Alloalcanivorax dieselolei B5: one gene and its partner. The main gene of each other region encodes a partner of the protein of the gene in region 2 in a complex. Links are inferred from orthologs where the notes say so. Each region holds a gene or a part of one and is shown on either strand. Other genes may lie near its edges.

What was found.
Region 1: the proteins of accC (region 2) and accD are in contact, whole or in part, in a solved structure (PDB 8UXZ), measured with the Escherichia coli proteins. The link is inferred for Alloalcanivorax dieselolei B5 from one-to-one orthologs.

What each region holds. Positions count from the first base shown.
Region 1 is NC_018691.1:2,923,248-2,937,863, forward strand. The notes cover bases 1-2,867. They hold accD (acetyl-CoA carboxylase, carboxyltransferase subunit beta), read right to left. Parts: upstream 1,937-2,867; coding sequence 1,064-1,936; downstream 1-1,063. Other genes in these bases: B5T_RS12995 (bifunctional folylpolyglutamate synthase/dihydrofolate synthase), read right to left, coding at 1-1,067; trpA (tryptophan synthase subunit alpha), read right to left, coding at 2,004-2,807; trpB (tryptophan synthase subunit beta), read right to left, coding at 2,819-2,867. Also shown: more of trpB, read right to left, coding at 2,868-4,030; B5T_RS13015 (phosphoribosylanthranilate isomerase), read right to left, coding at 4,102-4,746; tRNA pseudouridine(38-40) synthase TruA, read right to left, coding at 5,009-5,797; B5T_RS13025 (FimV/HubP family polar landmark protein), read right to left, coding at 5,896-9,000; B5T_RS13030 (aspartate-semialdehyde dehydrogenase), read right to left, coding at 9,529-10,542; asd (aspartate-semialdehyde dehydrogenase), read right to left, coding at 10,703-11,815; leuB (3-isopropylmalate dehydrogenase), read right to left, coding at 11,872-12,948; leuD (3-isopropylmalate dehydratase small subunit), read right to left, coding at 12,975-13,628; leuC (3-isopropylmalate dehydratase large subunit), read right to left, coding at 13,635-14,616.
Region 2 is NC_018691.1:1,092,658-1,109,119, forward strand. What follows is about bases 6,542-9,408. They hold accC (acetyl-CoA carboxylase biotin carboxylase subunit), read right to left. Parts: upstream 8,715-9,408; coding sequence 7,368-8,714; downstream 6,542-7,367. Other genes in these bases: B5T_RS05000 (methyltransferase), read left to right, coding at 6,542-6,545; B5T_RS05005 (BUD32 family EKC/KEOPS complex subunit), read left to right, coding at 6,663-7,325; accB (acetyl-CoA carboxylase biotin carboxyl carrier protein), read right to left, coding at 8,726-9,166; aroQ (type II 3-dehydroquinate dehydratase), read right to left, coding at 9,202-9,408. In the rest of the region: purD (phosphoribosylamine--glycine ligase), read right to left, coding at 1-537; purH (bifunctional phosphoribosylaminoimidazolecarboxamide formyltransferase/IMP cyclohydrolase), read right to left, coding at 562-2,151; DNA-binding transcriptional regulator Fis, read right to left, coding at 2,315-2,596; tRNA dihydrouridine synthase DusB, read right to left, coding at 2,641-3,681; B5T_RS04990 (zinc-ribbon and DUF3426 domain-containing protein), read right to left, coding at 3,794-4,879; prmA (50S ribosomal protein L11 methyltransferase), read right to left, coding at 4,962-5,846; more of B5T_RS05000, read left to right, coding at 5,979-6,541; more of aroQ, read right to left, coding at 9,409-9,654; protein-disulfide reductase DsbD, read right to left, coding at 9,985-11,895; B5T_RS05030 (DUF2333 family protein), read left to right, coding at 12,271-13,263; B5T_RS05035 (metal-dependent hydrolase), read right to left, coding at 13,476-14,336; B5T_RS05040 (AraC family transcriptional regulator), read left to right, coding at 14,424-15,455; ppa (inorganic diphosphatase), read right to left, coding at 15,513-16,043; upp (uracil phosphoribosyltransferase), read left to right, coding at 16,284-16,462. UniProt on the Escherichia coli protein: This protein is a component of the acetyl coenzyme A carboxylase complex; first, biotin carboxylase catalyzes the carboxylation of the carrier protein and then the transcarboxylase transfers the carboxyl group to form malonyl-CoA.

The DNA of each region.
Region 1 (14,616 bases), 1.8 Mb from region 2 along the record:
CGTTCCACGGTGGCGGCGCGGGGCAGATCCGGCCGGCACAAATACCATTCCAGCGGCTCGGCGGCGAACAGCGCCACCACCTGCTCCACCGGTTTGTCCGCCATCATGCCCAGCACCAGCCGGCGGCGGCCGGCACAGGCCAGCAACCGCCGCCGCAGCCGGGTCAGCGCTTCCAGGTTATGACCGACATCAAGGATGCAATCGATGCCGTTGAAACGGCGCCGGTCGCAACGACCGGTAAGCCCGGTATCCACCACCTGGGCGGGAATATGCCGGGCCGGCGCCAAACCCGCGGCGGCAAGGGCCTGGATCGCGGTGGCCAGATTGTCATCGCCCAGACGCGCCGGCTCTGGTATCCGGTAGCGGCGTTGCTCATCGCCAGCCCGCACGGCCACTTCGCCGTCGCCCAGCGTGAACTCCCGCCCTGCCCTTAGCGGCAAGGCCGCCAGCGCCGCCAGTTCCGAGTCCAGATTAGAAGGCGACGCCGCTTCACCATAGACCAGCGGCCGGCCGGCCCGGCCGATGCCGATTTTTTCCCGCAGAATCGCTTCGCGGCTGTCGCCGAGCCAGTCCAGATGATCCAGCCCCACCGAGGTGACCACCGCCACATCGGCGTCGATCAGGTTGACCGCGTCCAACCGTCCGCCCAGGCCGACTTCAAGGATGCACAGGTCGGCGTCACTGCGCTGGAACAGCCACAGCCCGGCCAGAGTGGTGAACTCGAAATAGGTCAGCGCGGTATCGCCGCGCCCCTGCTCCACCGCCGCGAAAGCCTGGCAAAGCGCCTGGTCCGAGGCGGGGCCATCGGGCAGCCGGATGCGTTCGTTGAAACGCAGCAAATGGGGAGAGGTATAAACACAGCAGCGCAGCCCGGCGGCCTCCGCCATGGCGGTAAGCAGGCGCACCACCGAGCCCTTGCCGTTGGTGCCGGCCACGGTGATCACCGGCATCGGCAGGGTGCGCACGCCCAGATCTCCGGCGACGCGGCGCAAACGCTCCAGCCCCAGCTCGATTTCGCTGGGGTGGAGCCGCTCGATACGTTCGAGCCAGTGTTGAAGGTCGCTCATTGCGTGGACAGCGGCGCCCGGGTCATGTTGGCGAGAAGACGGTGCAGAGTGTCGCGCATTTGCAGACGCGGCACGATCATGTCGATGGCGCCGTGCTCCAGCAGGAACTCGCTGCGCTGGAAGCCTTCCGGCAGCTTTTGCCGCACGGTCTGCTCGATCACCCGCGGACCGGCGAAGCCGATCAGGGCGTTGGGTTCGGCCACGTTGATGTCACCCAGCATGGCCAGGGAGGCGGACACGCCGCCATAGACCGGATCGGTGAGCACCGAGATGAACGGCAACCCGGCTTCACGCAAACGCTCCAGGGCGGCGGAGGTCTTGGCCATCTGCATCAGCGAGAACAAACCTTCCTGCATGCGCGCGCCACCACTGGCGGCGAAGCAAACCAACGGCAACCGCTGTTCCAGGCACACTTCCACCGCGCGCACGAAGCGCTCACCCACCACCGAGCCCATGGAGCCGCCCATGAATTTGAATTCAAAGGCACAGGCCACCAGCGGCAGGCCATGCAGTTTGCCTTTGAGCACCACCAGCGCGTCTTTCTCGCCGGTGTCCTTCTGCGCGCCGGTGAGGCGGTCCTTGTACTTCTTCGAGTCCCTGAACTTGAGCCGGTCCTCCGGCGCCAGTTCCACACCGATCTCGGAGGTGACGCCTTCATCCAGGAACAGCTTCAGGCGTTTGCGGGCCCCGATGCGCATATGGTGTTCGCACTTGGGGCACACATCCAGGTTGCGCTCCAGCTCCGGCCGGTACAAAGCGCTGTCACAGCGTGGGCACTTGCGCCACAGACCTTCGGGTACGCTGTTGCGACGGTTTTCCTGCGGCCGGCGAACCGCGGGCAAAATCTTTTCCAGCCAGTTGTTGCTCATTACCTAGACCCTTGTATTTGACCCGCTTTATGGGACCCGCTTATCTCCAAGCGAGTACGGCACCGGCTTATTCGTCCATGGCGGAGCGCATGTCGGCAAGCACGGCCGCCACCGCCGGTGCGATGGCTTCGGGGCGTTGCGCGTTGGCGGCGATCTGGTTGACCAGCGCGCTGCCCACCACCACGCCATCGGCGACCCGGCTGACAGCCCGGGCCGATGCCGCGTCTTTGATACCAAAGCCTACCCCAATGGGCAATTGGGCAAGGTTGCGAATTGTTTCAACCCGCGACGCCACTTCCTCCACATTGAGGGTGGCGGCGCCGGTGACGCCCTTCAGGGAGACATAGTAAAGATAACCGCTGGCCGCCTCGCCGATGCGACGGATGCGCTCATCGGTGGTGGTCGGCGCCACCAGGAAGATCAGATCGACACCGCGCTGGCGAAATTGCGGCGCGATGTCCTCGCATTCCTCCGGCGGCAGGTCCACCAGCAGCACCCCGTCCACGCCGGCGCTGACGCAGGCATCGGCGAAGGTCTGGTAACCCATGGCTTCCACCGGGTTCAGATAGCCCATCAGTACCACCGGAGTGCGATCGTCCTGGCGGCGGAAATCGGCGACCATGGCGAGCACGTCGCGCAGGCTGGTGCCGGCCTCCAGTGCCCGCTCACAGGCTTTCTGGATCACCGGGCCGTCGGCCATGGGGTCGGAGAACGGCACCCCCAGCTCGATGATGTCGGCTCCCGCCTCCACCATCGCGTGCATCACCGGCACGGTCACGGCCTGGTTGGGATCACCGGCGGTGATATAGGGAATCAGCGCCTTGCGGCCGCTCGTGTTCAGTTGTTCGAAACAGGCTTGAATACGGCTCATGGCATTCCCCCTCAAAACTCGATGCCGTCGATGTCGGCCACGGTCAGGATATCCTTGTCACCCCGTCCGGACAGATTGACGATGAGATTCTGGTCCGCGCTCATGGTGGGCGCCAGCTTGCGCGCATAGGCCAGCGCGTGGGCGGATTCCAGCGCCGGCATGATGCCCTCCACCCGGGTCAGCTCGCGGAACGCGGCCAGCGCTTCCTGGTCGTCGGCGGCCACGTAATTGACCCGGCCGATGTCCTTGAGCCAGGAATGCTCGGGGCCGACCCCCGGATAATCCAGACCGGCGGACACCGAGTGGGTCTCGATGATCTGGCCGTTCTCGTCTTCCATCAAATAGGTGCGGTTGCCGTGCAGCACACCGGGGCGCCCGGCGGTAAGCGGCGCCGCGTGGCGGCCGGTGTCGACGCCATCACCGGCGGCTTCCACGCCGTACATGGCCACGCCCTCGTCCTCCAGGAACGGGTGGAACAGGCCAATGGCGTTGGAGCCGCCGCCGACACAGGCGACCAGCGCGTCCGGCAGCTTGCCGGCCTGTTTCAAACTCTGCTCACGGGCCTCGCGGCCGATCACCGACTGGAAGTCCCGCACCAGCATCGGGTACGGGTGCGGCCCGGCCACGGTGCCGATGATGTAGAAGGTGTCGTCCACGTTGGTGACCCAGTCGCGCATGGCTTCGTTCATGGCGTCCTTGAGGGTGCGTGAGCCGGAGGTCACCGGAATCACGTCGGCGCCGAGCAGTTTCATGCGGTAGACGTTGAGCCGCTGCCGGCGAATGTCTTCCTCGCCCATGAACACGTGACACTCCAGCCCCAGCCGGGCGGCCACGGTGGCGGAAGCAACCCCGTGCTGACCGGCACCGGTTTCCGCGATCACCCGCTTCTTGCCCATGTGTTTGGCCAGCAAGGCCTGGCCGATGGTGTTGTTCACCTTGTGCGCGCCGGTGTGATTGAGATCCTCACGCTTGAGCCAGACGCGGGCGCCGCCGAGCTGTTCGCTCCAGCGTTCCGCCAGATACAACGGCGAAGGACGCCCCACGTAGTGGGCCAGGTCGTAATCGAAATCGGCCTGGAATTGGGGGTCATCCTTGAGACGCCGGTACATGGTTTCCAGTTCGTCCAAAGCGGCCATCAGGGTTTCGGAGACGAACCGTCCGCCGAATTGCCCGAAGTGGCCCCGCTGGTCGGGGAATGCCTTGTAATCAGGACGTTCAGTCACCTCATGCTCCTCGTCTGGGATAGCGTACTGTCAGGATTGTCGCGCCGGGCTCGAAGGGCCCGATCCAAGGGCTAGGCCTTGGCCGCGCGCAAAAAGGCCCGCACCGCGTGGCGGTCCTTGATACCGCCGAGGGTGGCGCCGGTCACGGCCCGCACCTCCACGCCGCCGCTCACGTCCACCCCCCAGGGGCGTACCTGGCGCACGGCCTCGGCCACGTTGGCCGGTGTCAAACCACCGGCCAGGATTAACGGCAACGCCGATTCCCGAGGCAGCAGGCCCCAGTCGAAGCGTTCGCCGGTACCGCCGGGGGTGCCCGGCACATAGCTGTCCACCAATAACCCGCGGGCGCCGGCGGCGGCGTACTCGCGTGCCACCCCGGCCGGGTCGGCGCCGTCACGCATGCGCAGGGCCTTGATCCAGGGACGCTGGAAAGCGGCGCCGTATTCCGGCGTCTCGTCACCGTGGAACTGCAGCATGTCCAGGGGCAGCTCACGCAGGTACTCGCGCACCAGCCCGGCGTCGGCGTTGACGAACAGGCCCACCGTGGTCACGAACGGCGGCAGCGCGGCGAGAATGCGCGCGGCACGTCGCGGATCCACGTAACGGGGACTGGATGGATAAAACACCAGGCCGATGGCATCGGCGCCAGCGCGGGCGGCCTGTACCGCGTCTTCCGGACGGGTAATTCCGCAGATTTTAACCCGAGGTGTGCTCATCGAAATCCTATCAGGAAACGCGGGCCGAAGGACAGCGCCACAGGCGACGCCACCTGCCCCGCGGGGACCGTCCATGTTAGCAAAGCGGCGCGGGTCTGGCACGCGAACATGCCATTCAACACTTCCGAACTACGAAGCCGCTGTAGGAGTTAGCCTTGCTGGCGAATCGGCCCTTCCGCGTGGGATATTCGCTTGCAGGCAAGCTCCTACAGCGGCTTCGTAGGCAGACCTGGCACGCCAGCGCCAGCGTACCTTCCCTGGCCTACTCCAACCAGAGCGGCCCCAACGGCTCCTTCGGCAATTCAAACTCGTCCGGATAACCGATATCCACCAGATACAGTCCGTAGGGCGGCGCGGTGACACCGCCTTCGCGGCGATCACGGGCGGCCAACACCTCGGCGGCCCATTCCACCGGTTGGTGACCGGCGCCAATGGCCATCAGCACGCCAGCGATGTTGCGCACCATATGCATCAGGAAGGCATTGGCCTCCACTTCCAGGATGATCATCCGGCCGCGCTGCTGAATGTCCAGCCGGTGCAGCGTCTTGATCGGCGACTTGGCCTGGCAATGCACACAACGGTAGGAGGTGAAGTCATGGGTCCCCAGCAGCGCCCGGGCGGCATCGGCCATCCGCTGCACATCCAGCGGCCGGTGGTTCCAGGTGACCTGACGGCGGAACAGCGCCGGCGGCGCGCCGGCATTGTAAATCACGTAGCGATAGCAGCGCCGGAAGGCACTGAAACGGGCGTGAAAGTCGTCGCTCACCGGCACCGCCCAGCGAATCGCCACGTCGTCGGGCAAAAAGCGGTTGCCGCCCATGACCCAGGCCTTCATGTCGCGATTGGCGTTTGAATCGAAATGGCACACCTGGCCGGTAGCATGCACACCGGTATCGGTGCGGCCGGCACAGATCAGCGTCACCGGATGATCCGCCACCCGCGACAGGGCCTGCTCCAGGTGCCACTGCACCGTGCGTACGCCGTCCGCCTGGGTCTGCCACCCATGGAAACGGCTGCCATCGTATTCCACCGCCAACGCGATCCGGGTCATGATGGGCCTGTTTTTTCACGCCAAAAGGAAGGGGCGATACCTTACGGCATCGCCCCCTTTTTTTACAGAACGGCGTTTTCGCTTACACGTAATACGCCTTACTCGACGCGCTCCAGCAACTGGCGGGCATCGTCCCGCTGGCTGTCACTGCCTTCGCTGATCACCTCGTTAAGGATATCCCGGGCGCCTTCCATGTCCCCCATCTCGATGTAGGCGCGGGCCAGATCCAGCTTGGTGGCGTTCTCATCGGTTTCCGCCAGGAAGTCGAAATCATCGTCCTCGTCGGCGGCCACCGGCGCGGCCGGTTCCTGAACTTCGCTGGCCGGCGGTTCAGCAGGCGCCGGAGCCTCGAAGGCCTGGTCCCCGAACGCCTCCGTGCCGGCCTCGGCGGCCGCCGGCTCGGTCAGTTCGATCGCCTCCTCCGGAGTTTCATCGGCACCGGCATCGTCCAGATCCAGGCCATCCAGGGAGAATTCGAAGGTGTCATCCCCCTGATCCTCAATGCCCACTTCGCCCTGGTCGTCGCTCTCCAGTTCGGAGGCCGGCGCAGGGACCGACTCGGCAGCGGGCTCGGCCTTGTCGCCGTCCCATTCCAGTTCCAGGTCGTCCAGTTGGAACTCCAGCGAGTCCGATCCTGAAGGCGTCGTCCCGGCCACCGGTTCCTCCCGAACGGCGTCCACCGGCGTCGAGTCCAGCTCCAGGCCCTCGATGTCATCGCTGTCGTCGGTGTCATCCGCGCCGGAAGAAAAATCCAGATCATCCAGATCCAGGCCATCCGAACTCACCGGGGTATCGTCCCGGACCGTCAGCGTGGAATGGGTCAACGGCTCCTCGTCCAGGGCCAAGGCCTCTTCCGGGTCGTCGTCGATCAGCACCGGTTCGTCGTCATCGGCCTCGCTCGGCGGCGCCTTGTCATCGTCCAGACTGAACTCGAAGTCATCCAGATTGAGCGGGTCCTCTTCCCCTGCCCCGTGCTGATCGTGCTCCGACGGGGCCGGCGCGCTGAAATCACCGGCCAGATCCAGTTCCAGATCGTCCAGGGATAACGGGGCGGACTCGTCCGTGCCGGCCTGCCCGCCACCGCCCAGCCGTTCGATGGCTCGGTCCAGTTCCACCGCGGTGCCGGCGTACAGCGCCGCCTGCTGCCGGAACGCCGCCTGATCCCCCATCTCGTTGAGCACTTCCAGCAGCCGCACTTTCAAATCGTTACGGCCCGGCGCCTGATTGATTTCATTACGGAGGAAATCCGCCGCCTGCGGGTAGCGGCCATAGGCCACATAGACTTCCACCTCTTCCAGCGGATCCTGACTGGCGGCCGCGGCGGTACGGGATTCATCCTCTTCATCGACGTCGCCGGCGCCGGTCCGCGCCACCATCGGGTCCTGCCCGGACGGCCCTTGGTCTTCGTTGTCGCCGTCATCCGTCAGCGGCATCAATGGCGGCAAAGCGTCCTCCTCCGGGTCACCCTTGCCGCCCTGGCGGCGGCGCAATGCCAGCAGCAGAAGCAGCAACAGCGCCGCCACGGCGGCCCCCAGATACAGCAGATTGCGCATCACCCAGTCCAGCCAGCCGGAGGACGCCGGGGCGGCGGGCTCGGTTGCCGGCGGCAGCGGACGCACGGAAGCGGCACTGTCAGCGCCGCTTGCCGGTTGGGACAGAGGTTTCGGCGCGGCCTCGGCGGCGCCGTCGGGCCTCTCCATAGTAGAAGAGTCCATAGTAGAAGAGTCCATGGCGGCGGAGTCGGCCGGCGGCGAGGTGGCCGCCGCCGGGTCCTCTGTTTCCGCTGACGCCGGCTCTCCCGGGGCCCGTTGCTCAGGGGTTATCTCCGCGGGGGTTATCCGCGCAGGCGCGAGCAATGCCTCATCCACATTGCCATCGCCCTCGCCTTCCCGAAGCTGCCGCAAGGCCTCCTGAAGCGCCGCGATCTTCTCGTTTTGCAGACGCAGCATTTCGCCACTGGTGCCCAGTTGCTCGTCAAGCTCATCGATGCGGCTGCGCAGCTCATTGTTTTCCCGGCTCAGCCGGTCCAGATTCTCGTCACGGATAGCCAGTTCGTTCTGCAGCGCGGCGGTGGCCGCCTCGCCATCATCGCCAGTGCCATCACCGTCACGGGCGGCGGCGGTGGCATCCGGCGCCACCAGCGTGACCCGGCCACCATCGTCTTCCTGCTCCACTGGCGCGGCATCGCTTTGCTCGGTGGCATCCAGTTGCGCCGCCGCCAGCGTTTCCTCCGCATTGGTGCTAGCCGCCCGCCGCTGGCGCCATTCGCTGGTCTGATCGGCTACCCGCCGCATGGCTTCGCTGCTGGCGATCGCCGCCGCCTGACGTTCGCTGGGCAGCCGCAGCACCGCGCCTTCCCGCACCAGATTGATGTTGCCGTCGATGAAGGCTTCCGGGTTCATCTCCTGAATCGCCATCATCATCTGCTGGACGGAGACCCCGCCGCCGGGGCGGTGATCAGCGGCGATGCGCCACAGGGTATCGGACGAGCGCACCCGGTAGCGGTCATTGCTTTCGTTCAGAGTGCCACGCCCCGGTGTCGCGCCGCTGGCGGTGCCGCCCTGGTCCGAGTCCGCTTCCGCTTGCTCCGGTTCCGGCTTCGGTTCCGCGGATTCGGCCACCGGCTCGGCGGCGGTTTCCGTCTCGTCTCCTGGTTCTCCTTCCGTCTCCTGGTCACTGACGGCGGGCGCCAGGGCTTCGGGCTCCGGCGCGGGCGGTGCCGGTTCCGTCTTCGGCTCCGCTTGCGGCAGAACCGGCACCGGCGCCGGTTGAACCTGGGCGGCACTGACCGCCTCACCACCGGCATCGTAGCTGGGCGGATCCAGCAATACGGTGTATTCGCGCACCAGACGGCCGGTGGGCCAGAGGATTTCCACCAGGAAGTTGAGATAGGGCTCACGCACCGGCTGGCGGGAACGGATGTGCAGCACCCCGTCGCCCTCGCCGGTGAAGGTCACCTCGAAAGTCAAATCATTGAGGAAATAGCCGCGCTCCACCCCGGCGGTGTCGAATTCCGCTTGCGGGGCCAGATTGACCACGATTTCCTCTGTCGACAGCCGTCCGGTTTCATGCAGGACGACGTCCATCTCCAGCGGCTGGTTCAGATAGGAGTTAAGCTCGTATTCCCCCACCCCCAGAGCAGCCGCAAGCCCCGGCGTCATCGCCGCCAGCGCGACAAACCCTATGCCAAATTTTCGGAGCATGTGGTTGAACCCCAGTTACTTATTCTGTATTCCCCGCCCTCTGAGCCGGCAGGCACGCTGCGGATTTCTTTCCGCGAGTCTCGGAATAAGGTCTGGAACAATCCAGAGAAAACAAACCTTATTCTGAGACGCTCTGGTCAGAAAGTCCGCATTCGATTGTGCCCGACGACGGGGTATAAACCTAGAAACTGCGTCACATATTGCTAGTAAGTGCGCATTTTTCATGGTTTTTTCGGAAAAATGCGCGCCCAACCGTGAATTGAAACGCCCCCATCCCGAGCCGTCAGGGCGGCCCGAGAGCTACGACTTTATTCTGGTGGGATGGGGGTTGTCGAGGGGGTAAGCACTTCCTTTGCCCGCGAATTGCCTCTGGCCCGCATACACGTCGCTACAAGGCCTTTGTAGGAGCCAGCCCTGCTGGCGAATCTTTTGCCGGGCCCTCATTCGCCAGCAGGGCTGGCTCCTACAGGGGCTGAGTGGTCTGGTCCGTGGGAAGCCGCCTTGGCAGCGAATGGTGTGCATGCGGGCTCACGCTCCGGCGAGCAGTTGCTCCACCAGCAGGACGGCATTGCGGGCGGCGCCGGCCTTGATGTTATCGGCCACGGTCCAGAAGCTCAGTTCGCCCTGCCCGTCCACGTCTTCCCGGGCGCGGGCCAGCCGCACCAGCGGCTCTTCCTTCACCTGCCGCACCGGGGAGGCACCATCGCCCTCACCGCCGTCATCCTGGGCCAGACCCGGCGCCTCGTCCCAGCAGGCCTGTGCCTGAGCCAAGCCGATGGGCAAGCTGCCACGCACCACCACCACCTGAGAAAGGCCGTGGAACACCGGCACCTGCACACAGCTGACATCCACGGCCAGGTCCGGGCGTCCGAGCACCCGCCGGGCTTCCAGCATCAGTTTCAATTCCTCGCTGGTATAGCCGTTGTCCTGCGGACGCCCGACGGTAGGCAGCAGATTGAAGGCGTATTGCGGTTCCGCGCCTTCGCTGGCCTCCATGCCATTGAGCAAACGCGCGCTCTGGCGGGCCAGACGCTCCACGCCATTGCGCCCCGAGGAGGAGGCGGCTTGCAACTGGGTCACCGTGACCCGCTGCAATTCGGAGATCGCCATCAGCGGCTTCAACGCCAACATCAGTTGCACGGTGGCGGCGTCGGCGGCGGCGGCCAGGTTACGCTCGCGGGCGGCGGGAATCTGTTCGTCGTTGACCCCGGCCACCAGCAACGGCACGTCCGGCTCGTAGCGAAACGCCGGCGACAGGTCCAGGACCATGGCTCCGGCATCCACCGCGCGCGGCGCCCATTCCTGGGACACCGCGGCGCCGGCGGCGAACACCACCAGCGCCACGCGGGAGAAGTCGAAGCCATCCAGCCGCTGCACCGTCAGCGAACGGCCGCCCACCCGCAACGACTTGCCTTCGCTCTCTTCGGAGGCCAGCAGGAACAGCTCTCCGTAAGGCACCTTGTGCTGCGCCAGTTGCTCCAGCAGGGCATCGCCCACCAGGCCGGTGGCACCAACCACCGCCAATCCGGGTTCCATCGACATTGCATTTTCCTCCAGGACGACTGCCGTCCCATGGTTGGGAACAGCGCTTACACGCAACACGCCGGCACGCCAACACGCCAAACCCGGCTCATGAGGGTCGTGCAACGCCCCCCGGGTTTTAGCGTGCCAGCGTGCCGGCGTGCAAGCGTGCCAGCGATATTTATCTTTCCAGCAGAATCCGCAGCATGCGGCGCAGCGGCTCGGCGGCGCCCCACAGCAACTGATCACCGACGGTGAAGGCGTTGAGGTATTCGCCGCCCATGTTCAGCTTGCGCAGGCGCCCCACCGGAACGGTCAAGGTGCCGGTTACCGCCGTCGGCGTCAGATCACGCAGCGTCGCCTCTTTCTCGTTGGGCACCACTTTCACCCAATCGTTGGCTTCGCTGAGCAGCGCATGGACTTCGTCCAGCGGCACATCCCTGGTCAGTTTGACGGTCAGCGCCTGGGCGTGGCAGCGCATGGCACCGATGCGCACACAGGTGCCGTCCAGCGGGATCGGTTGGTCGCCGCGCCCGAGGATCTTGTTGGTCTCGGCCTGGGCTTTCCATTCTTCCTTGCTCTGGCCGTTTTCCATTTCCTTGTCGATCCACGGCAGCAACGAGCCGGCCAGCGGCGCGCCGAAATGCTGTTGCGGCAGATCGCTGGAACGCATGGTGTCCGCCACCTGACGATCAATGTCGAGAATGGCACTGGCCGGGTCCGCCAGTTTGTCCGCCACGGCACCGTGGATGGTGCCCATCTGCGCGATCAGCTCGCGCATGTTCTGGGCGCCGGCGCCGGAGGCCGCCTGGTAGGTCTGGGCGCTGGCCCACTCCACCAGACCGGCGTTGAACAAACCGCCCAGGGCCATCAGCATCAGGCTCACGGTGCAGTTGCCGCCGACGTAATCCTTGACGCCGTTGTCCAGCGCCTGGTCGATCACCTTGCGGTTCACCGGGTCCAGCACGATGACGCTGTTGTCCTGCATGCGCAGCGCGGAGGCGGCGTCGATCCAGTAACCCTGCCAGCCGGCTTCGCGCAGTTTGGGATACACCTCATTGGTGTAGTCGCCGCCCTGGCAGGTGACGATGACGTCCAGTTTTTTCAGCTCATCGACGCTTTTGGCGTCGCCCAGCGCCGGAATTTCCTTGCCCACATCCGGGCCGGCCTGGCCCACCTGGGAGGTGGAGAAGAACACCGGTTCGATGTCCTGGAAATCGTTTTCCTCACGCATGCGGTCCATCAATACGGAACCGACCATGCCACGCCAGCCGATAAAACCGACTTTCTTCATTGAGACTTGTCTCCCGAAGGGGTTGCCCCTTCTTAATCTATGGGTTCAGGCGCCGATCAACCGCGAGCCAGTGCTTCGGCCACGGCGGCGCCCATTTCCTCGGTGCTCACTTTGCGCGTGCCCTCGGTGTAAATATCCGCGGTACGCAGCCCCTGGTCGAGAACCTGCTCCACCGCGGCCTGGATCGCATCCGCCACGTCGCCGCGCTCCAGACTGTAGCGCATCAGCATGGCCAGCGACATGATGGTGGCCAGCGGGTTGGCGATGCCCTGGCCGGCGATATCCGGCGCCGAGCCGTGGCAGGGTTCGTACAGGCCCTTGCGGTTTTCGTCCAGGGACGCGGAGGGCAGCATGCCGATGGAGCCGGTGAGCATGGCGGCTTCATCGGAGAGGATGTCACCGAACAGGTTGCCGGTGACGATCACGTCGAACTGTTTCGGCGCGCGCACCAGTTGCATGGCGGCGTTGTCCACGTACATATGGGAAAGTTCGATATTCGGGTAGTCCTTGGCGGCGTCGGTGACCACCTCTTTCCACAGCTCGGTGACTTCCAGCACATTGGCCTTGTCCACCGAGCAGACCTTGTTGTTGCGCTGGCCGGCCAGTTCGAACGCCACCTTGGCGATACGGCGCATTTCCGATTCGGAATAAACGTCGGTGTTGAAGCCGACCCGCTCGCCGTTCTCCTCACGGATACCGCGCGGCTGGCCGAAATAGATGCCGCCGGTCAGTTCACGGACGATGAGAATATCCAGGCCCGACACCACTTCCGGTTTCAGCGAGGAGGCGTCCGCCAGTTGCGGGAACAGAATCGCCGGGCGCAGATTGGCGAACAGGCCCAGCGAGGAGCGCAGCCGCAGCAGGCCACGCTCGGGGCGCTTGTCCCGTTCGATGGTGTCCCACTTGGGACCGCCGATGGAACCGAACAGAATGGCGTCGGCGGCGCGTGCCTTGTCCAGCGTGGACTGCGGCAGCGGATCGCCGTGCAAATCGTAGGCGGCGCCGCCCACCGGCGCCTCGTCCAGGCTGATGTCGAGGCCGAAACGCTGCTCGGCGGCACGCAGTACGCGCACCGCTTCCTGGACGATTTCCGGGCCGATGCCGTCACCCGGCAGAATCAGAATGTGGCTCATGGTTCGCTTCCGTGGTGTTGTCCTGATCAGTGGTTCGCGTGCTCGGCGAACACCCAGGGCTCGCGGGCCCGGCGGCGTTCCTCGTAGGCACGAATGGTGTCCGCTTCCTGCAGGGTCAGGCCGATCTCGTCGAGGCCGTTGAGCAGGCAGTGTTTGCGGAACTCATCGATGTCGAAATCGTAGGCCTTGCCGTCCGGCGTGCGCACCTGCTGGGCTTCCAGGTCCACGGTCAGACGCAGTCCGGGATTGGCCGCCTCGGCCTGAAACAGTTCTTCCATCTGCGCCTCGGAGAGCACGATGGGCAACAGGCCGTTCTTGAAACAGTTGTTGTAGAAGATATCGGCGAAGCTCGGCGCGATCACCGCGCGAAAACCGAAATCCATCAACGCCCAGGGCGCGTGCTCACGGCTGGAGCCGCAACCGAAGTTGCGGCGGGCCAGCAGCACCGTGGCACCCTGATAAACCGGCTGATTCAAGACGAAATCCGGGTTCTTCGGCCGCGCGTCATTGTCCTGGCCCGGGTAGCCCTCGTCCAGATAACGCCACTCATCGAACAGGTTCGGCCCGAAGCCGGTGCGCTTGATCGATTTGAGAAACTGCTTCGGAATGATCTGGTCGGTGTCCACGTTGGCGCGATCCAACGGCGCCACCAACCCTTCATGCTTGACGAATTTTTCCATGATCGCTTACCCCAATTCCCGCACGTCGACGAAATGACCGGCCACCGCGGCGGCGGCGGCCATGGCCGGGCTCACCAGATGGGTGCGGCCGCCGTTGCCCTGCCGGCCCTCGAAGTTCCGGTTGGAGGTGGAGGCGCAGTGCTCACCGGGTTGCAGACGGTCCGGATTCATCGCCAGACACATGGAGCAACCGGGCTCGCGCCACTCGAAGCCGGCTTCGATGAAGACCTTGTCGAGGCCTTCCTGTTCCGCCTGCTTCTTCACCAGACCGGAGCCCGGCACCACCAGTACCTGCTTCACCGAATCCGCTTTCTTGCGTCCCCTGGCCACATCGGCGGCGGCGCGCAAATCCTCGATCCGCGAGTTGGTACAGGAGCCGATGAACACCCGGTCCACGGGAATGTCACCGACCTTGATGCCCGGCTTGAGGCCCATGTACTCGTAGGCGCGCAACATACCGGAGCGTTTCACTTCGTCGTTTTCCGCCTGCGGATCCGGCAGGCTGGCATCCACCGCCACCACCATTTCCGGGCTGGTGCCCCAGGAGACCTGCGGGCGAATGTCGGCGGCGTCGATCTCCACCACGGTATCGAATTCGGCGTCGTCATCGGACACCAGGGTGCGCCAGTAGGCTTCCGCCTGTGCCCATTGTTCACCGGTCGGCGCCATCGGACGGCCCTTGACGTAATCGACGGTGGTGTCGTCCACCGCCACCATGCCGGCACGGGCGCCGGCCTCGATGGCCATGTTGCAGACCGTCATGCGGCCTTCCAGGCTCAGCGAGCGGATGGCGCTGCCGGCGAATTCGATGGCGTGGCCGTTGCCGCCGGCGGTGCCGATCACGCCGATGATGTGCAGCACCACGTCCTTGGCGGTGACACCGGGGCCGAGGTCGCCCTCCACCTTCACCTGCATGTTCTTCATCTTCTTGGCCACCAGCGTCTGGGTGGCAAGCACATGCTCCACCTCACTGGTGCCGATACCGTGA
Region 2 (16,462 bases):
GTCACCGAAACGGTTGCCAGCGAGCATGTCGCGTACCGCGTCTTCCGCCTCTTGCAGCGTCATGGCGACGATCACGCCTTTACCGGCGGCCAGGCCGTCGGCCTTGATCACGATCGGCGCGCCCTGCTCGCGAACGTAAGCCAGGGCTTCGTCCACATCGGTGAAGTTGCCGTAAGCGGCGGTGGGGATCTGGTGGCGGGCGAGGAAATCCTTGGTGAAGGCCTTGGAGCCTTCCAACTGGGCCGCGGCCTTGCCCGGGCCGAAGCAGCGCAGGCCGCGCTCCTGGAAGTAATCCACCACGCCTTCCACCAGCGGTGCTTCCGGACCGACGATGGTCAGAGCCACCTGCTCGCGCTCGGCCAGGTCAGCCAGGGCTGGCAGATCGAGCACGTCCACCGCCACGTTTTCCAGCTTGGCTTCGCGGGCGGTGCCGGCATTGCCTGGCGCCACCAGCACTTTTTCCACGTGCTCCGCCTGGGCCACTTTCCAGGCCAGGGCGTGTTCGCGGCCGCCGGAACCGATGATCAGAACTTTCATCCGTGTGTCTCCGTTGCTGGCCGGTTAATGGCGGAAGTGGCGCATGCCGGTGAAGACCATGGCCATGTCCGCCTCGTCGGCGGCGGCGATGACTTCCTCGTCGCGGATCGATCCGCCCGGCTGAATCACACAGCGGATACCGTTCTCGGCGGCGTTGTCGATGCCGTCGCGGAACGGGAAGAAGGCGTCGGACGCCATCACCGAGCCTTTCACTTCCAGGCCGGCGTGTTCGGCCTTGATGGCGGCGATGCGGGCGGAGTTGACCCGGCTCATCTGGCCGGCGCCAACGCCCACGGTTTGCCGGTCCTTGGCGTAGACGATGGCGTTGGATTTGACGAACTTGGCCACCTTCCAGGCGAAGATCAGGTCGTGCATCTCGGCTTCCGTCGGCGCCCGCTTGGTGACCACTTTCAGATCGCCCTCGGTGATCATGCCGACGTCCCGGTCCTGCACCAGCAGGCCACCGTTGACCCGCTTGTAGTCCAGTCCGGCGAGAGCGCCCGTGGCGGGGTTGTTAAGAGCTCCGCTGATCTCGCCGCATTCCAGCACGCGAACGTTTTTCTTGGCGCCGGTGACCGCCAGGGCTTCCTGGCTGACCTTCGGTGCGATGATCACTTCCACGAACTGACGGTCGACGATCGCCCTGGCGGTGTCCGCGTCCAGTTCACGGTTGAACGCGATGATGCCGCCGAAGGCGGATTCCGGATCGGTCTGGAACGCCAGCTCATAAGCCTTGCCAATGCCGTCCAGGCTCACCGACACGCCGCACGGGTTGGCGTGCTTGACGATCACGCAGGCCGGCTTGGTGAACGACTTGACGCATTCCAGCGCGGCATCGGTATCGGCGATGTTGTTGTAGCTCAGTTCCTTGCCCTGCAACTGGCGAGAGGTGGCCACGGACGCCTGGGCAGGTTGCCGCTCGGTGTAGAACGCCGCCTTCTGATGGGGGTTCTCGCCGTAGCGCATTTCCTGGGCCTTGACGAAATTCAGATTGATGGTGCGCGGGAAGTCCGCGCTGCCGTTGCCGACCCGGCGGCCAAAGTAGTTGGCGATGGCGCTGTCGTAGGCGGCGGTGTGCTCGAACGCCTTGATCGCCAGATCGAAGCGCAATTCATCGGACAGGGCGCCATTGTTGGCGCTCATGTCTTCCAGGACCCGCCCATAGTCGCCGGCGTCGGTGACGATGCCCACATGGGCATTGTTCTTGGCCGCGGAGCGCACCATGGTGGGGCCGCCGATATCGATGTTCTCGATGGCGTCTTCCAGGCTGCAATCCGGGTCGGCGACGGTCTGCTCGAAGGGGTAGAGGTTCACCACCACCAGATCAATGGGCTGGATGTCGTTATCCGCCATGACCTGATCATCCTGGCCGCGCCGGCCAAGGATGCCACCGTGCACTTTGGGGTGCAGGGTCTTCACCCGTCCGTCCATCATTTCCGGGAAGCCGGTGTAATCGGATACTTCGCGAACGGCGATGCCGGCCTCCTGGATGGCACGGAAAGTGCCGCCCGTGGAGAGCAGTTCCACGCCCCGGTCGGCCAGGGCCCGGGCGAAGTCGACAATACCGGTTTTATCGGAAACGCTGATCAGCGCGCGTTCTACCACCTTGCTCATGGGAGAGTCACCTTTGGTGACGCTTGCACGCCGACACGCTACACGCTTGCACGCCTGGTGTGGAGCGGAGCGGGGGTTGTCAGTTGCGTGCCAGCGTGTTGCGTGTTAGCGATACTCAATAAAAAAGGGCAGTCTGAACTGCCCTCGGCATTCTGGGTTATCCTTACAGCAAACCGTACTGCTTGAGTTTCTTACGCAGCGTCCCGCGGTTCAGGCCCAGTAGCTCAGCGGCCTTGGTCTGGTTGCCACGGGTGTATTCCAGGACTTTTTCCAGCAGCGGGATTTCCATCTCCGCCAGCACCATCTGGTACAGGTCGCTGACCGCTTCCCCATCCAGCTGATTGAAATAGTCGGTGATGGACCGTCGCACGCAGTTACGCAGTGTATCGTGGGTTTCGCTGCGGGCGAGAGTCAGATGCGGTTTACGCGATTCAGCGGTGTTCATTTCTGTCAGTGTCCGTGCAGTGACTGTCTTCATGGAAGAAAGGGTCATGCGGCCAATGCTCCGTCTTTGTTCCGGGCAGACACCCCGCCATAGCAACCGATGCGCAACCGGTCACTGCTGGCGCTGATCTGTTGGAAAAACTGCTTGATGGCCCGCCGTTGGTCGGTGGCCTTTTCCAGGTTGTTGAATCCGCGCCGGAAATGCTCCCCGCCCGGCAGATTCTGGGTGTACCAGCCCAGATGTTTGCGAGCGATGCGCACACCGGAATACGTGCCGTAGAAGTCATGCAAGTCACTCAAATGAGCGAGCACGCGAGCGCGTACTTCTTCCACCGATGGCGCCGGGGCTAAACGACCGTGCTCCAGGTAATGCACCGTATCCTGGAATATCCAGGGGTTACCCTGAGCAGCGCGGCCGATCATGATACCACCGGCACCAGTGCTTTGCAGTATCCGTTGCGCTTTTTGTGGGGAATCGATATCACCGTTGGCGATAACCGGGATCTCCACGGAGCGTGCCACCTCGCCAATAGTTTCGAATTCCGCTTCGCCATTGAAGCGGTCGGCGCGGGTGCGGCCGTGGATGGCCAGCGCCTGAATGCCGGACTGTTCGGCGATGCGGGCGATCAGTACCGCGTTGCGGTTGTCGCGGGTGGGGCCGGTGCGGATTTTCAGAGTGACCGGTACCGGCACGGCGGCCACCACCGATTGGAGAATCCGTGCCACCAGTTCCGGCTCGGACAGCAAAGCGGAACCGGCGGCCCGTTTGCAGACCTTTTTCGCCGGACAGCCCATATTGATGTCGATGATCTGGGCGCCCAGGTCCACATTGGCGCGGGCGGCTTCCGCCATCATGCGCGGATCGGCGCCGGCGATCTGCACCGAGATCGGGCCGGGCTCGCCGCTGTGATCAAGACGGCGCGACGATTTGGCCGACTGCCAGAGGCGGGTGTCCGAGGTCACCATTTCCGACACCACCAGACCGGCGCCCAGTTCCCGGCACAGCCGCCGGAACGGACGGTCCGTGACGCCGGCCATGGGGGCCAGGATCACCGGGTTGGGCAGGGCGTGGGGGCCGATGCGCATGATTGTCCTCGGTTGGACGCAGCAGGTTCACCGGGTGGAGACTCCGGCATGGGGGCGCCAATCATAGAGGCACCGGCGCCGGGAGAAAAGGCCGGTGCCGGGGTTCTGCGGGTCAGTGGGCATCGGAAAGCCGCGCCGCCGGTGTTTCCGCCGCCGGCAGCAGCCGCAGATGGTAGCTGACCGCCTTGCTCCCCGGGTCGACGATTTCCAGGGAAACGTGTACCGGTGTGCGGATCGGCATGGTCTCGGCGCCGGCCAGTTCCCCGCGCAGGTACTCGTCGGTATGGAAGCGCCGCCGGGCCACCGGTTTGCCTTGCAGGTCAATAAAGGTCAGTTCCAGCTCCGGAAACGGCTGCGGCCAGGACGCCTCATTGAACAGCAGAGCGTCCACCACCAGGGCATTGTCGAACCGTGGATGACTGCGCACTACCAGATTGGTGCCGCGCAGGCGGTTGGCATCCACCCTTGGCGGCAGGGTGCAACCGGCCACCGCACAGGCTTCGGCAAAAGCAGGACGCCAGCGCGGGTCCCGGCTCAGGGTGTCGAAATGGAAAATCAGATACTGGCCGGCCAGCACCGCCAGGGCCACCAGTGAAGCAGTTGCCCAACCGAGCAGCGCCAGCGGACCACGGCGGGGAGGGGTATCCCGTTCGCGGCGCGCCGCCGAACGGGCGGTGGCCGGGCCGTTGAGAAAGTCAAAGGCGTCGTCCATGGCCGCTTCCGCCTCGGCGCGGTCGGGTTCCGGCGTTGCGGGTGCGGCGTCGGCGGCTACTGGCTCCGGCTTCGGCTCGGGATCCGATTCCAGCTCCCGCAGCAGGGCCTCGGCCCAGGATTCATCGGTTTGTTCATGGGGATGGTTGCCCAACTCCAGATCCAGATCAGGGACCGGGTCTTCCTTTTCCAGGGACAGGAAGCTGTCGCTCAGTTGCAATTGGCCGCTGTCTTCCGCGCGGGCGTGAGCATGGTCATCAACGGCCGGAGCCGGTGCTTCCTCGGGCAGTGCCGCTGACCAGTCCGCCGCTGGTGGCCGCGTTTCTTCCCGCACCAGCGGCGGGCCTTCCAGAAAATGCTCAGTGGCTTGAAAGACCCGCAAGCAGGAGCCGCACCGCACCGCACCCTTGGCCTGGGCCAGATGCTCGTCGCTGATCTTGAATTGCGCCTCACAGTGTGGGCAGCGGGTCTTGTAAGGGCCGGTCATGCGCTGGCGATCCGTGGGTCGGATTTTTCGTGTAGTGACTGTGTAGGGAGTTTTACCGAATCATGGTGCCTCGCCGCAACTGTTATGCGGACAGCTTGCGAACCCCGTCCACTCTTACCCAGTCTCCGCGCTGCTCGATCGGCGACAGATCAAACCAGGGCCGATAGGCCCGCGCCACGGATTGGGCCTGCTCGGCGAGGATGCCCGATAACGCCAGCAGCGCCCCCGGTTTGCAATAGCTGGCCAGTGTCGGTGCCAACTCGATCAACGGTGCCGCCAGAATGTTGGCGACCAGAACGTCGCACTGGAAACCCGCCGGCACGGCGTCCGCCGGACACAGATCGAGCCGGTCGGCCACCCGGTTGGCTTCAGCGTTGGTGCGGCTGGCCAGCAGGGCTTGTTCATCGATGTCATTGCCCAGGGCCTGCCCGGCGCCAAGCAGCAACGCGGCGATGGACAGTACGCCGGAACCGCAGCCCACATCCAACACGCGTTTGCCGGCCAGCGGCGCCGCTTCCAGCCATTCCAGGCATAGCGCGGTGGTTTCATGGGTGCCGGTACCAAAGGCCAGGCCCGGATCCAGACGCAGGTTGACCGCCTCCGGATCCGGCGGCTCACACCAGGTGGGCACAATCCATAGCCGTTCACCGAAGCGCATCGGGGCAAAGTCGTCCATCCAGGCCCGCTCCCAGACCTGATCCTCAAGCCGCTCGATACGGTGATCCTGGGGCGTCAGGCCCAGCGCATCCAGACGTTGGAGAACTTTTTCCAGGTCGTCCTGGTCCGAGAACAGGGCGGTGACCACGGTGGCCCGCCACAGCGGCCGTGCGCCGGGCGGCGGTTCGAATACCGGTTGGTCGGCGCCGTCGGTCAGGGTCACCGCCACCGCGCCCAGGGTTTCCAATGCGTCTTGCAGGGCGTCCGCCTGTTGCGAGTCGGAAGCCAGATGTAGTTGTTGCCAGGTCATGACACCTCCATGGAGAAGCGGCAGTATAACGGCGCCGGGATAAAGTTTCTCCGTGACGGGCGTGAGCGTGACGGTTTTTCCACCGGCCGTTAAGGGGTACTATCCGGATTCGTCTATCGGACTGACTTGCCTATGACTGAAGATGCCGCCGAGTTGATATTGGTGCTGATGGTAATCGCCAGTGCCTTGCTGTATCAGTTCGCGATGCCGCGTTTGCGGCGTCCGCGTGCGCTGACGCGCCCCTCGCCGGATCTCGAGCAAATCATTCTGATCGGCATGATGTTCTGCACCATGGTGGTGATCCCTTTCCTGGATATGATGGTGCCCTGGTTCGAGTTCGCCGACATCGTGTTCATGGATGAGATGGCCTGGCTGGGGCTGCTGCTTGGCAGCGCCGCGGTCTGGCTGTTCTGGCGCGCCAAGGAGGATCTGGCCCGCTGCTCTCGACGGCCGGTGGAAAGCGGTGTTTATCGCTATCTACGCCATCCCGCCTGCGCCGCCATGCTGCTCTGGTCCCTGGCGCAATTGCTGCTGTTACAGAATTGGCTGGCTGGCCCCGCCGCGGCCTTGACCTTTACAATGGTTTACTTGCTGCAGTTGCCCAGGGAAGAGCAACGTATGCTGGAGCGATACGGCCATCGCTATCTGGATTATATGGCGCGCACTCCGGCGATTCTGCCGCACTTCTTTCGCAAATAAGGCTCGTAAATAAGGCTCGTAGGTGATCGCAAATAATCGTTCGCGATCATTGATTTCCCATATTTGCGCCCCCATTAGCGGTGGTCGCCTTTAAAGCGGTTCAGGAGCCGTTTTCCCATGATTCGGATTCATCCCCTCCGTCGTCAGCAGTTGGAGGACGTGATCAGCCATTCAGAAGTGGTCGAGCGCGACGGGCACGGCATCAAGGTGCTGCGTCTGCGCGACGGTCGCTACCTGAAATACTTCCGGCGCAAGCGTTTCTTCAATCGCGAATTGTTGTCCCCGGCGGCGGTACGTTTCGCCCGCCATGCCCGGCAACTGGCGCAACTGCGCATCCCCACCCTGGAGGTGGAAAGCCTGCACCGCATTCTCGGTGAGCCGCATACGGTGGCGGTGTACCAGCCGATGCCGGGCCTGACGCTGCGTCAGATGCTGGCTCGCGGGCAGGTGGACACCCAACTGATGTACCGGGTGGGCGTGTTTATCGCCCGGCTGCACCGGCTGGGTGTGTTTTTCCGTTCCGTGCATCCGGGCAACATCGTCATCGACGGTCTGCGCATTGGCCTGATCGATGTACTGGATATGAGGGTGCGGCCCTGGTCCATGTCTCGTTGGGCCCGGCGCCGTAACTGGCTGCACTTTCTGCGTTGCGAGGAAGATCGTCCGCATCTGCGCGATGATCTGGTGGAGGCGTTACTGGTGGGCTACCGGGATGCCGCCGACCTGCCGTCCCATGAGATCGGCGAGGTGGCGGAGCGGGTCCGGCATTTGCTGGGCTGAGGCATCGCGGCCCTTTCCATACAAAGAAAGGACCGCGATGTCTTAATGATTACCCAGTTTCTTTTCCAGGTGGTGGATATCCACGCCGCCTTCCTTGAACGCGGTGTCGCGGAAGATCTTGTCCCGGTGCAGGGCCACGTTGGTCTTGATGCCTTCCACCACGATCTCGTCCAGAGCGTTACGCATGCGGGCAAACGCCACGTCGCGGTTCTCGCCCCAGGTGATGATCTTGCCGATCAGTGAGTCGTAGTAGGGCGGTACGGTATAGCCGCCATAGACGTGAGAGTCCACCCGCACCCCATTGCCGCCCGGTGCATGGAAGTAGCTGATCTTGCCGGGGCTCGGGACGAAGGTGTTGGGATCCTCGGCATTGATCCGCACCTCGATGGCGTGACCGAGGAAGGTGATGTCTTCCTGCTGCAATGTCAGGCCTTCGCCGCCGGCGATACGCAACTGTTCCTTGACGATATCGACGCCGGTGATCATCTCACTGACCGGATGTTCCACCTGCACGCGGGTGTTCATCTCGATGAAGTAGAAGCCTTCGTTCTCGTACAGGAACTCAAAGGTCCCGGCGCCCCGGTAATTGATCTCCTTGCAGGCGTTGACGCAGCGTTGGGCCACTTCTTCCTTCAGGTGAGCCGGAATGTCGGGGGCCGGAGCCTCTTCCACCACCTTCTGGTGACGGCGCTGCAAGGAGCAGTCCCGGTCGCCGAGGTGTATGGCGTGGCCGGCGCCGTCGGAGAGCACCTGAATCTCCACATGGCGTGGCTTCTGCAGGAATTTCTCCATGTACACGGTGGCATCGCCGAAAGCGTTTTTCGCTTCGGAACGGGTCAGGGTCACCGCATTGAGCAATTGATCCGCATGTTCCACCACGCGCATGCCACGCCCGCCACCGCCGGCGGCGGCCTTGATGATGACCGGATAGCCAATCTGCTCGGCCATGGCCTGGGTGGCTTCCGGGTCATCACCCACCGGACCATTGGAGCCGGGGACGGTGGGGACGCCGGCTTTTTTCATCGCCTCGATGGCGGACACCTTGTTGCCCATCAGGCGGATGGTATCAGCGCGCGGTCCGATGAAGGTGAAGCCGGAACGTTCCACGCTTTCGGCGAAGTCGGCGTTTTCCGCCAGGAAGCCGTAACCGGGGTGAATGGCATCCGCGTCGGTCACTTCCGCCGCGCTGATGATGGCGGGGATGTTCAAATAGGAATCGGTGGACGGCGCCGGGCCGATACACACCGCTTCATCGGCGAGACGCACGTGCATCAGATCGCGGTCCGCCTTGGAGTACACCGCCACGGTACGGATGCCCATTTCCTTGCACGCGCGCAGCACGCGCAGGGCGATCTCGCCGCGGTTGGCAATGACGACTTTTTCCAGCATTTCGACCTCCGTTAAACGATGGAGAACAACGGCTGGTCGAATTCCACCGGTTCGCCGTCCTCGACCAGGATGGCATCAATAGTGCCGGATTTGTCCGCTTCGATCTGATTCATCATTTTCATCGCTTCGACGATGCACAGCACGTCGCCGGCGTTGACCTTCTGGCCCACCTGGGCAAATGGGGTGGCGCCGGGAGAGGAGGCCCGGTAGAACGTGCCCACCATGGGAGAACGCACCAGATGGCCGGCCGGGGAGGCCGGTTCCGGCTCGGCCGCCGGAGTGGCTTGCGGGGCTGCCGGAGCGGCCGCCACCGGGGCGACGGGGGCCGGCGCGGCGTTGCGCCAGCCGCCCCGGGTGATGCGTACGGATTCTTCGTTCTCGTGAATTTCCAGTTCTTCGATTCCGGATTCTTCCAGCAGCTCGATCAATTTCTTGATTTTTCGAATATCCATGTCCAGTCCTGTTGGGAGCTGTTGATGTTAAAAGGTCAGATGTCGTCGTCGGTGCCCAGACGGCGGATGGTCGCGTCCAGCGCCAATTGGTAACCGTCGGCGCCGAGACCACAGATCACTCCCTCGGCGATGTCCGAGAAATAAGAGTGATGGCGAAAGGTTTCGCGCCGGTGAATATTGGAAAGGTGCACCTCGATAAACGGGATGCTCACCGCCAGCAGAGCGTCTCTCAGCGCCACGCTGGTGTGAGTGAAGGCGGCCGGGTTGATCAGAATGAAGTCGACGCCTTCCCCGCGGGCGGCATGGATGCGCTCAATCAACTCGTATTCCGCATTGCTTTGCATATGCTGCAGATGATGGCCGGCCTTCCGGGCCCGGATCTGCAGGGCCTGGTCGATTTCCGCCAAATTAGTGGCACCGTATTTGTCCGGCTCGCGCTGGCCGAGCAGATTCAGGTTGGGTCCGTGCAGAACCAGAATGGTGGCCAAGATGGATACCCCTGAATGTGTCGTTATCTGCGGTGAACAGGAGGGAAAAACGGCATCAGGCCGGGGCTTTTCCCGAAGTTTGCAGTCTAGGGGGAATCGCCCGGCGAAAAAAGAACTTTACACTATTCGTTACATGTACCGATTCGCTTGTACGCAATCACGCAATCACGCAATCACGCAACACGCTTGCACGCTAAACCCGAAGTTTGATCGCCGGATCCAGCGATGACTACCTTCCCGAGCAATCCAACCTTTCCGTTTCACACCAGCCTGGCAAACATGGCGTGCAAGCGTGCCTGCGTGTTGCGTGCCAGCATCCGGGGCCCCGGATCAGCCCGATGTGACCGGCAAAACGGTCTGTTCCAGATGGCGGATGAAGCGCTCCGGTCTCATCTCGCCGAGCACGCGGGATTCCGGGACTTCCTCGCCAGCGGGGCTGAAGAACACCAGACTGGGCAGACCGAAGATGTTGTATTCGGTCATGATCGCCTGGTTTTCGCTGTTGATGTCGGTGATATCCACCCGATAAAGATCGAATCCCTTCATGGTGGTCAGCACATCCGGATGGCTCAGCGTGGTTTCTTCCAGCACCTTGCAGGCCACGCACCACTCGGCGAAGAAGTCCACCAGCACCGGCCGGCCGGCCCGGGAGGACTCCGCCAGGGCCTGACGCAGCGCCGCCTGACCGGTGAGGGTGCGCCAGGGGCCGTGGTCTTCCGTGGTCGCGGCGGGTTGCGCCGTGCCGGAAGTGGCGGTGGCCGGTGCCGCCGGTTGCTGCCAGTGGGCCAGCGGTTGCCATGGGTCGCGGGCGCCGGAGGCGGCGCCGATCAGCAAAATCACCCCGTACAGCGTCAGCACCAGGGCAAGGCCCCGTCGCAGACGGGAGCCGCCTTCTTTCACCGGTTCCAGGGCGCCCAGCTGGACGCCGTAAATGGCCAGCAACAGGCCGTACAGGGCCAGGGTCACCGGCGCCGGCACGATGCGGTCCAGCAGCCAAATGGCGACGCCGAGCATGACCACGCCGAAGAAGCGTTTGATCTCTTCCATCCACAGGCCGGCCCGGGGCAGCAAATGGCCGCCACCGGTGCCGAACAGAATCAACGGCACACCCATGCCAATGGACAGTGCGAACAGGCTGGCGGCACCGGTCAGGGCGTCGCCGCTGCCGGCCACATAGATCAGGGCGCCGGCGAGGATCGGGGTGACGCAGGGTGACACCACCAGGGCGGAGATCATGCCGAGCAGGGCGGCGCCGGCCAGCCCCTTGCGCTTCGGACCGGTCTGGTTGAGCCGGTCGCGCAGGGCCGCCGGTAATTGCAACTCGTAAAGGCCGAACATGGCCAGTGCCAGCAGTACGAAGATCACCACACTGGTGATGATCGCGGCCGGCTGTTGCAGCAGGAACTGAAGATTCAGTCCGGCCCCGAACAGGGCCACCAGCAGCCCCGCCAGGGTGTAGGGCACCGCCACGCCGAGCACGTAGGCGCTGCTGAGCAGGAAGCCACGGCGGGCGCTGGGGTGTTGCTCACCGGCGATGATACCGGAGAGGATCGGAATCATCGGGAACACACAGGGCGTGAACGCCAGCAGCAGACCGCCGGCGAAGAACAGCCCGATCACCAGCCCCAGGCTCTGGCCGGAGATCCAGCGATTAAAGGCGTTGGCGTCCTCTGAAAACAACGTCTCCAGAAAGCCCTCGTCGCTTGCGGAGGCGGTTGGCGCGGTGGCCGGCGCGGCAGCGTTCAGCGCCGTGGCGGGCTTGCCGGGACGGGGCTCCTCGAAGGCGAAGGTCTTGCTGGCCGGTGGGTAGCACAGCAAATCCTCGATGCAGCCCTGATAACGCACTTCCAACTCGGTATCGGCCAGTGGCACGCTGCGCAACGGCAACGTCACTTCCAGCCGCTGGTAGAACACCTCGACGTCACCGAATATGGGGTCCACCTTCGGTTTGCCCGCGGGCATCTGGAACGCGGAAAAGTCATCGAGAACGTTGCCGTTGGTGTCGCGGAGAATGAACTCAAAGCGCTGGCGGTACAGATAGACGTCGTCGAGCAGTTCAAAGCCCACCAGCACCGTCTGCTTGTCCCAATCGGCATCCGCCATTACCTGGATCGCTTCGTCCACCGTGGGCGGCTGGTCGTTGCCCAATCCGCCGCTGCCGCCCAGAGACAGCGCAAGCGCGGGACCGGCGAGCAGCCCCAGCACAAAAAGGGATAATAGTGAACGCAAGCGTTGTGTCATCGATTTCTCCAGATAACCGGTTTTGTCCCTGGCCCGGTTTCCCCCAAACATAAAGAGCGGGGCCCCGACCTGCCGGCGGCGGCCCTGGCGCTATCCATTTTCTGTATACCCCGGGTAGATATAGAGGCCGCCGGCGCGGATCGGTTCCCAGTCTGCGCCTTGCGGATTAAAGGGGCTTTAAGAGCGGCGGCGAAGAACGCATTGTGCCCCCATGCCGAAATGGACGCAAAGACCGCTGCCGCCGGCGGCACGGGCCCTGTCGTTGGCGACAAAGGCTGCTATATTGGCGCACAATGCCGTGGAGTCCCGAGCCCGGGCTCCGACATGATGGAAAAGGCCGCTGCCGGCCTGACAGGACGCGAGTGGGGATCACCGATGAGTAATGAAAAGTTCTCCCAGAAGATGGGCGACCGGTTGCTGGATCCGGCCAATAACCGGATATGGAAAGGCGCCCTGTGGTTGATCGTGATCCTGCTTCTGGTGGATGTACTGCTCGGCTGGTACTGGAGCTGGGAGCCGGATCTCCAGGAAGTGCGGGCGCTCGCCGATGCGAAAACCGGAGAGGTCACGACCCAGGAAGTGATCAATGTGGCCAGTACCCTGCTGGACAAGCCGGGCGGCTACCTGAGCAACGATGTTCTGCCGCATCGCCTGTGGCTGGATAACATGCCGTCCTGGGAGTTCGGGGTGCTGGTGCAGTTACGGGATATGGTGCGGGTGATGCGCCGTGATATGAGCCGCTCCCAATCCCAGAGTCAGGAAGACCGTAATCTGGCGATTGCCGAACCGCAGTTCAACTTCGACTCCCAAAGCTGGGCCATGCCCGCCACGGAAAGCGAATACCGCCGAGGTATCCGTGCGCTGGAGCGTTATCTGGAAAGCCTGCGTAGCGGCGATGGCCGATTCTACGCCCGCGCCGACAACCTGAATTCCTGGCTCAATGAAGTACAGAACCGGCTTGGCGCCCTCAGCCAGGATCTCAGCCGCAGCGTCGGGCGCACCACTCTGGATACCGAGGACGATACCCCGGTGACGCAGTTGGACAGCAAGGAACGGATGGTGAAAACCCCGTGGCTGAAAATCGATAATGTTTTCTATGAAGCGAGAGGGGCGTCCTGGGCGCTGGTGCAACTGATGCGCGCGCTGGAAGTGGATTTCGCCGATGTGCTGCGCAAGAAGAACGCCACGGTCAGCTTCCGGCAGATGGTACGTGAGCTGGAAGCCACCCAGGAAACCCTGTGGAGCCCGATGGTTCTGAACGGCTCCGGCTTCGGCATCTTCGCCAACCATTCCCTGGTCATGGCCAACTACCTGTCCCGCGCCAACGCTTCCCTGATTGATTTGAGGAAGCTGCTGCAAGAGGGATAGAAAAAGCAGTTGACAGTTGATAGTGGACAGTTGACAGCGGCGCGAGACACGACCTGTTGATCCGAAAGCAAAGAGGCCGCGCCCAAAACTTGAGTGCGGCCTCTCTACTCCTAAACATTAATTCTCTGCTCTTTGCTGATACGCAAACAAACTTTGCATCACCGCATTTTTCTTTTCGCTGTCAACTGTCCACTATCAACTGTCAATTGCCTTTACGCCACCGAACTGACCGCCGGCTCCGGCAGGGTGTCCCGCCATTGCGCCACCAGATCGGTGTTGTCGTCGTCCCAGGGATGGAAGCGCGGGCTCAGATAGCGGAACCAGGCCGGTACGGTGGAGCTGATCACGCCACGGTAACCGAACAGACGCCACAGCCCCTTGGCCAGCGTCAGTGGTTGCCGGTGGACACCATCGTGCTTGAGGAACTGCCAGGTGAAATAGCTGGTGAAGGTGATCAGATAGGCGGTGCTGATCAGGAAGGCGCGCTGGCGCTGCCAGTAGTCGCCGTCCACATCCTGGTACAGCTCGAAGGCCACGGCCTTGTGCTCGGTTTCCTCGATGGCGTGCCAGACCCACAAGGGGCGCACGGAGGGATCCATGTTTTCGATCACGTCCTTGTGGCCGAGAATGGTGTCGGCGAGGATCGCGGTGATGTGTTCCAGGCCGGCGGTGGCGGCCAATTGCCGCTCCGGCGGTAAATGCTTGCGGGCGCCGGCCAGCAGCTTCTGTGTCACGTTCAGGGCGCGTTCGACCAGCACATCGTAACCCTGTCCCGCCACCAGATCGTTGAAGGCCTTGTGCTCCAGGGAATGCATGGCCTCCTGGCCAATGAAGCCGGAGATGTCCTTCTGCCGTTGCGGGTCGTCGACGCGGTCGCGGAAGGCGCGTACCGCGTCCACGAAAAAGCGCTCGCCGTCGGGGAAGGTGATGGAGAGGACGTTCAAAAGATGGGTGGCCACCGGATCGTCGCCATACCAATAGCCGGCTTTCTCCAGACCTTTGAAATCGAAGTTCATGCGCCGCACCTTGATCGGCTGGCGTGATGCGGTACGTCGACGGGAAAACAATCGCATCGGGCTCTCCTGGCGATTCTGCCAATGTGGGTTGTCCGTCAATATGCTCCAGTAGCGGTGACGGGTCTTGTCGTGGAGGGCCAACCTGTGGTGACTTTGGGCCGTGCCTGGTTTGATGCCGGTATCCCCGGCATTTATGTGGTGCTGTTGTGTGATGTGATGAAAGGGCTGGGCAAGGACCCTGCCGCTTTGCTGGGCGGTGTGGGCGAAAGCCGTGAACAGCTGCTGGCGCCGCAGAGCCGGGTGCCGCTGGAGCAGGCCCAGCGTTGCGCCGAACAGGCCCTGGATATGGCCGGCTCCGCCGGTCTGGGATTCCGCTATGCCCGGGCCATGCGCATTACCCTGCATGGTCCGGTGGGGTTGCTGGCGCTGTCCAGTGCCACTCTCGGTGATGGCCTCGATGCCGCGCGGCGCTACCTGGGGCTGCGGGCGCCGTTATGGCACATGGACCGGCGCGAGGAGGGGGGGCGGGTGATTTTCCCGCTGGTGGCCAATGCCGACCCGGGACGGATCCATGCCTTCGTGGTGGAAGCCATGCTGGTGGGGTTCATCCACATGCTGGAACAGCTGCTGGAAGCGGTGCCGGAGGGGGCGGAGCTGCACTTCCGGCAACCGCCACCACCCCATGCCATGGCGTTGAGGGGAGAAGTGCCGGTGCCGGTACGCTTCAATCAGGATGAGGACGCACTGGTTTTGCCGCAAGCGCTGCTGTCGGTGGCGCCGCTGTTGGCGGATCCGCAGACCGCGGCACTGGCGCGGGAACAATGCGAGGCCGAGATCAACCGCTGGCGATCGGAACAGGAAGGGCCCCTGGCCGAGCGGGTGAGGGTGGTGTTGCGTGATATGCCGGCGCCGTTACCGGACCTGACGGCCATGGCGGAACGCATGGCGGTATCGCCGCGGACACTGAAACGGCATCTGCAGCAGGCGGGGGCAAGCTATCGGCAAGTCCAGGACGAAGTGCTTTACGAACGGGCGCGGGCGCTGCTCAGGGATCGCCATCAGCGGGTCAGTGATGTGGCCTATGCATTGGGCTACAACGACGTGGCGAACTTTTCCCGGGCGTTCCGGCGCTGGAGCGGGGAAACGCCAAAACAATTCCGGGAACGGGGGTATTGAGTGCCGGACAGAGGGACGGTGTGCCGCGACCGGGAACCGGCCGCGGAATCCGGGTGCTTATTTCTTGTTGAAGGCGTCCACGGACTTGAGGATTTCCTTCTTGGCGGCTTCGGCGCCGTCCCAGCCGTCCACTTTCACCCACTTGCCCGCTTCCAGCTCCTTATAGTGCTCAAAGAAGTGCTTGATCTGGGCCAGCAGCAGTTCGGGCAGGTCATTGATGTCTTTGATGTTGTCGTACAGTTTGGTCAGCTTGCTGTGCGGCACCGCCACCAGTTTGGCGTCCTTACCGGCTTCGTCGGTCATGTTGAGAATGCCCACCGGACGGCAGCGGATCACGGAGCCGGGTACCACCGGGTACGGAGTCACCACCAGCACGTCCAGGGGATCGCCGTCCTCGGACAGGGTGTTGGGGATGTAGCCGTAGTTGGCCGGGTAGAACATCGGGGTGGCCATGAAACGGTCGACGAAGACGGCGTTGCTGTCCTTGTCGATCTCGTACTTGATCGGATCGGCATTGGCCGGGATTTCGATCGCCACGTAGATGTCTTCGGGAATCTCTTTCCCGGCGGGTACCTTGGTAAAATCCATGAATCGGTCCTTTCAGCGAGGTTTCGAGGTCAAATCAGCAATGGGCGCGGATTATAGCAACCGCGAAGTGGCGCTGGCTAATAGCTAAAAGTACCGACGTCATATCCGGTCAAAGTACCGGGCGAAAGGCGGAAAAGGCCGCCATTGCTGGTCTTGGGGTTTGTTCCACGGCGGCTAAGCGGACACAATAGCCGCTTATGTTGATCGTACCCAAAGCGCTGAAAACGGAGCCTCCATTCGATGAGTGTGAAAGAAGTTGCCCATCCGCTGGTGAAACACAAGTTGGGACTGCTGCGGCAGCACAAACTGAGTACCCGCAGTTTCCGCCAGATCACCAGTGAATTGGCGGTCTTGCTGACCTATGAAGCCACCGCCGATATGGAATTGGAGCCGGCCATGGTGGAAGGCTGGTCCGGATC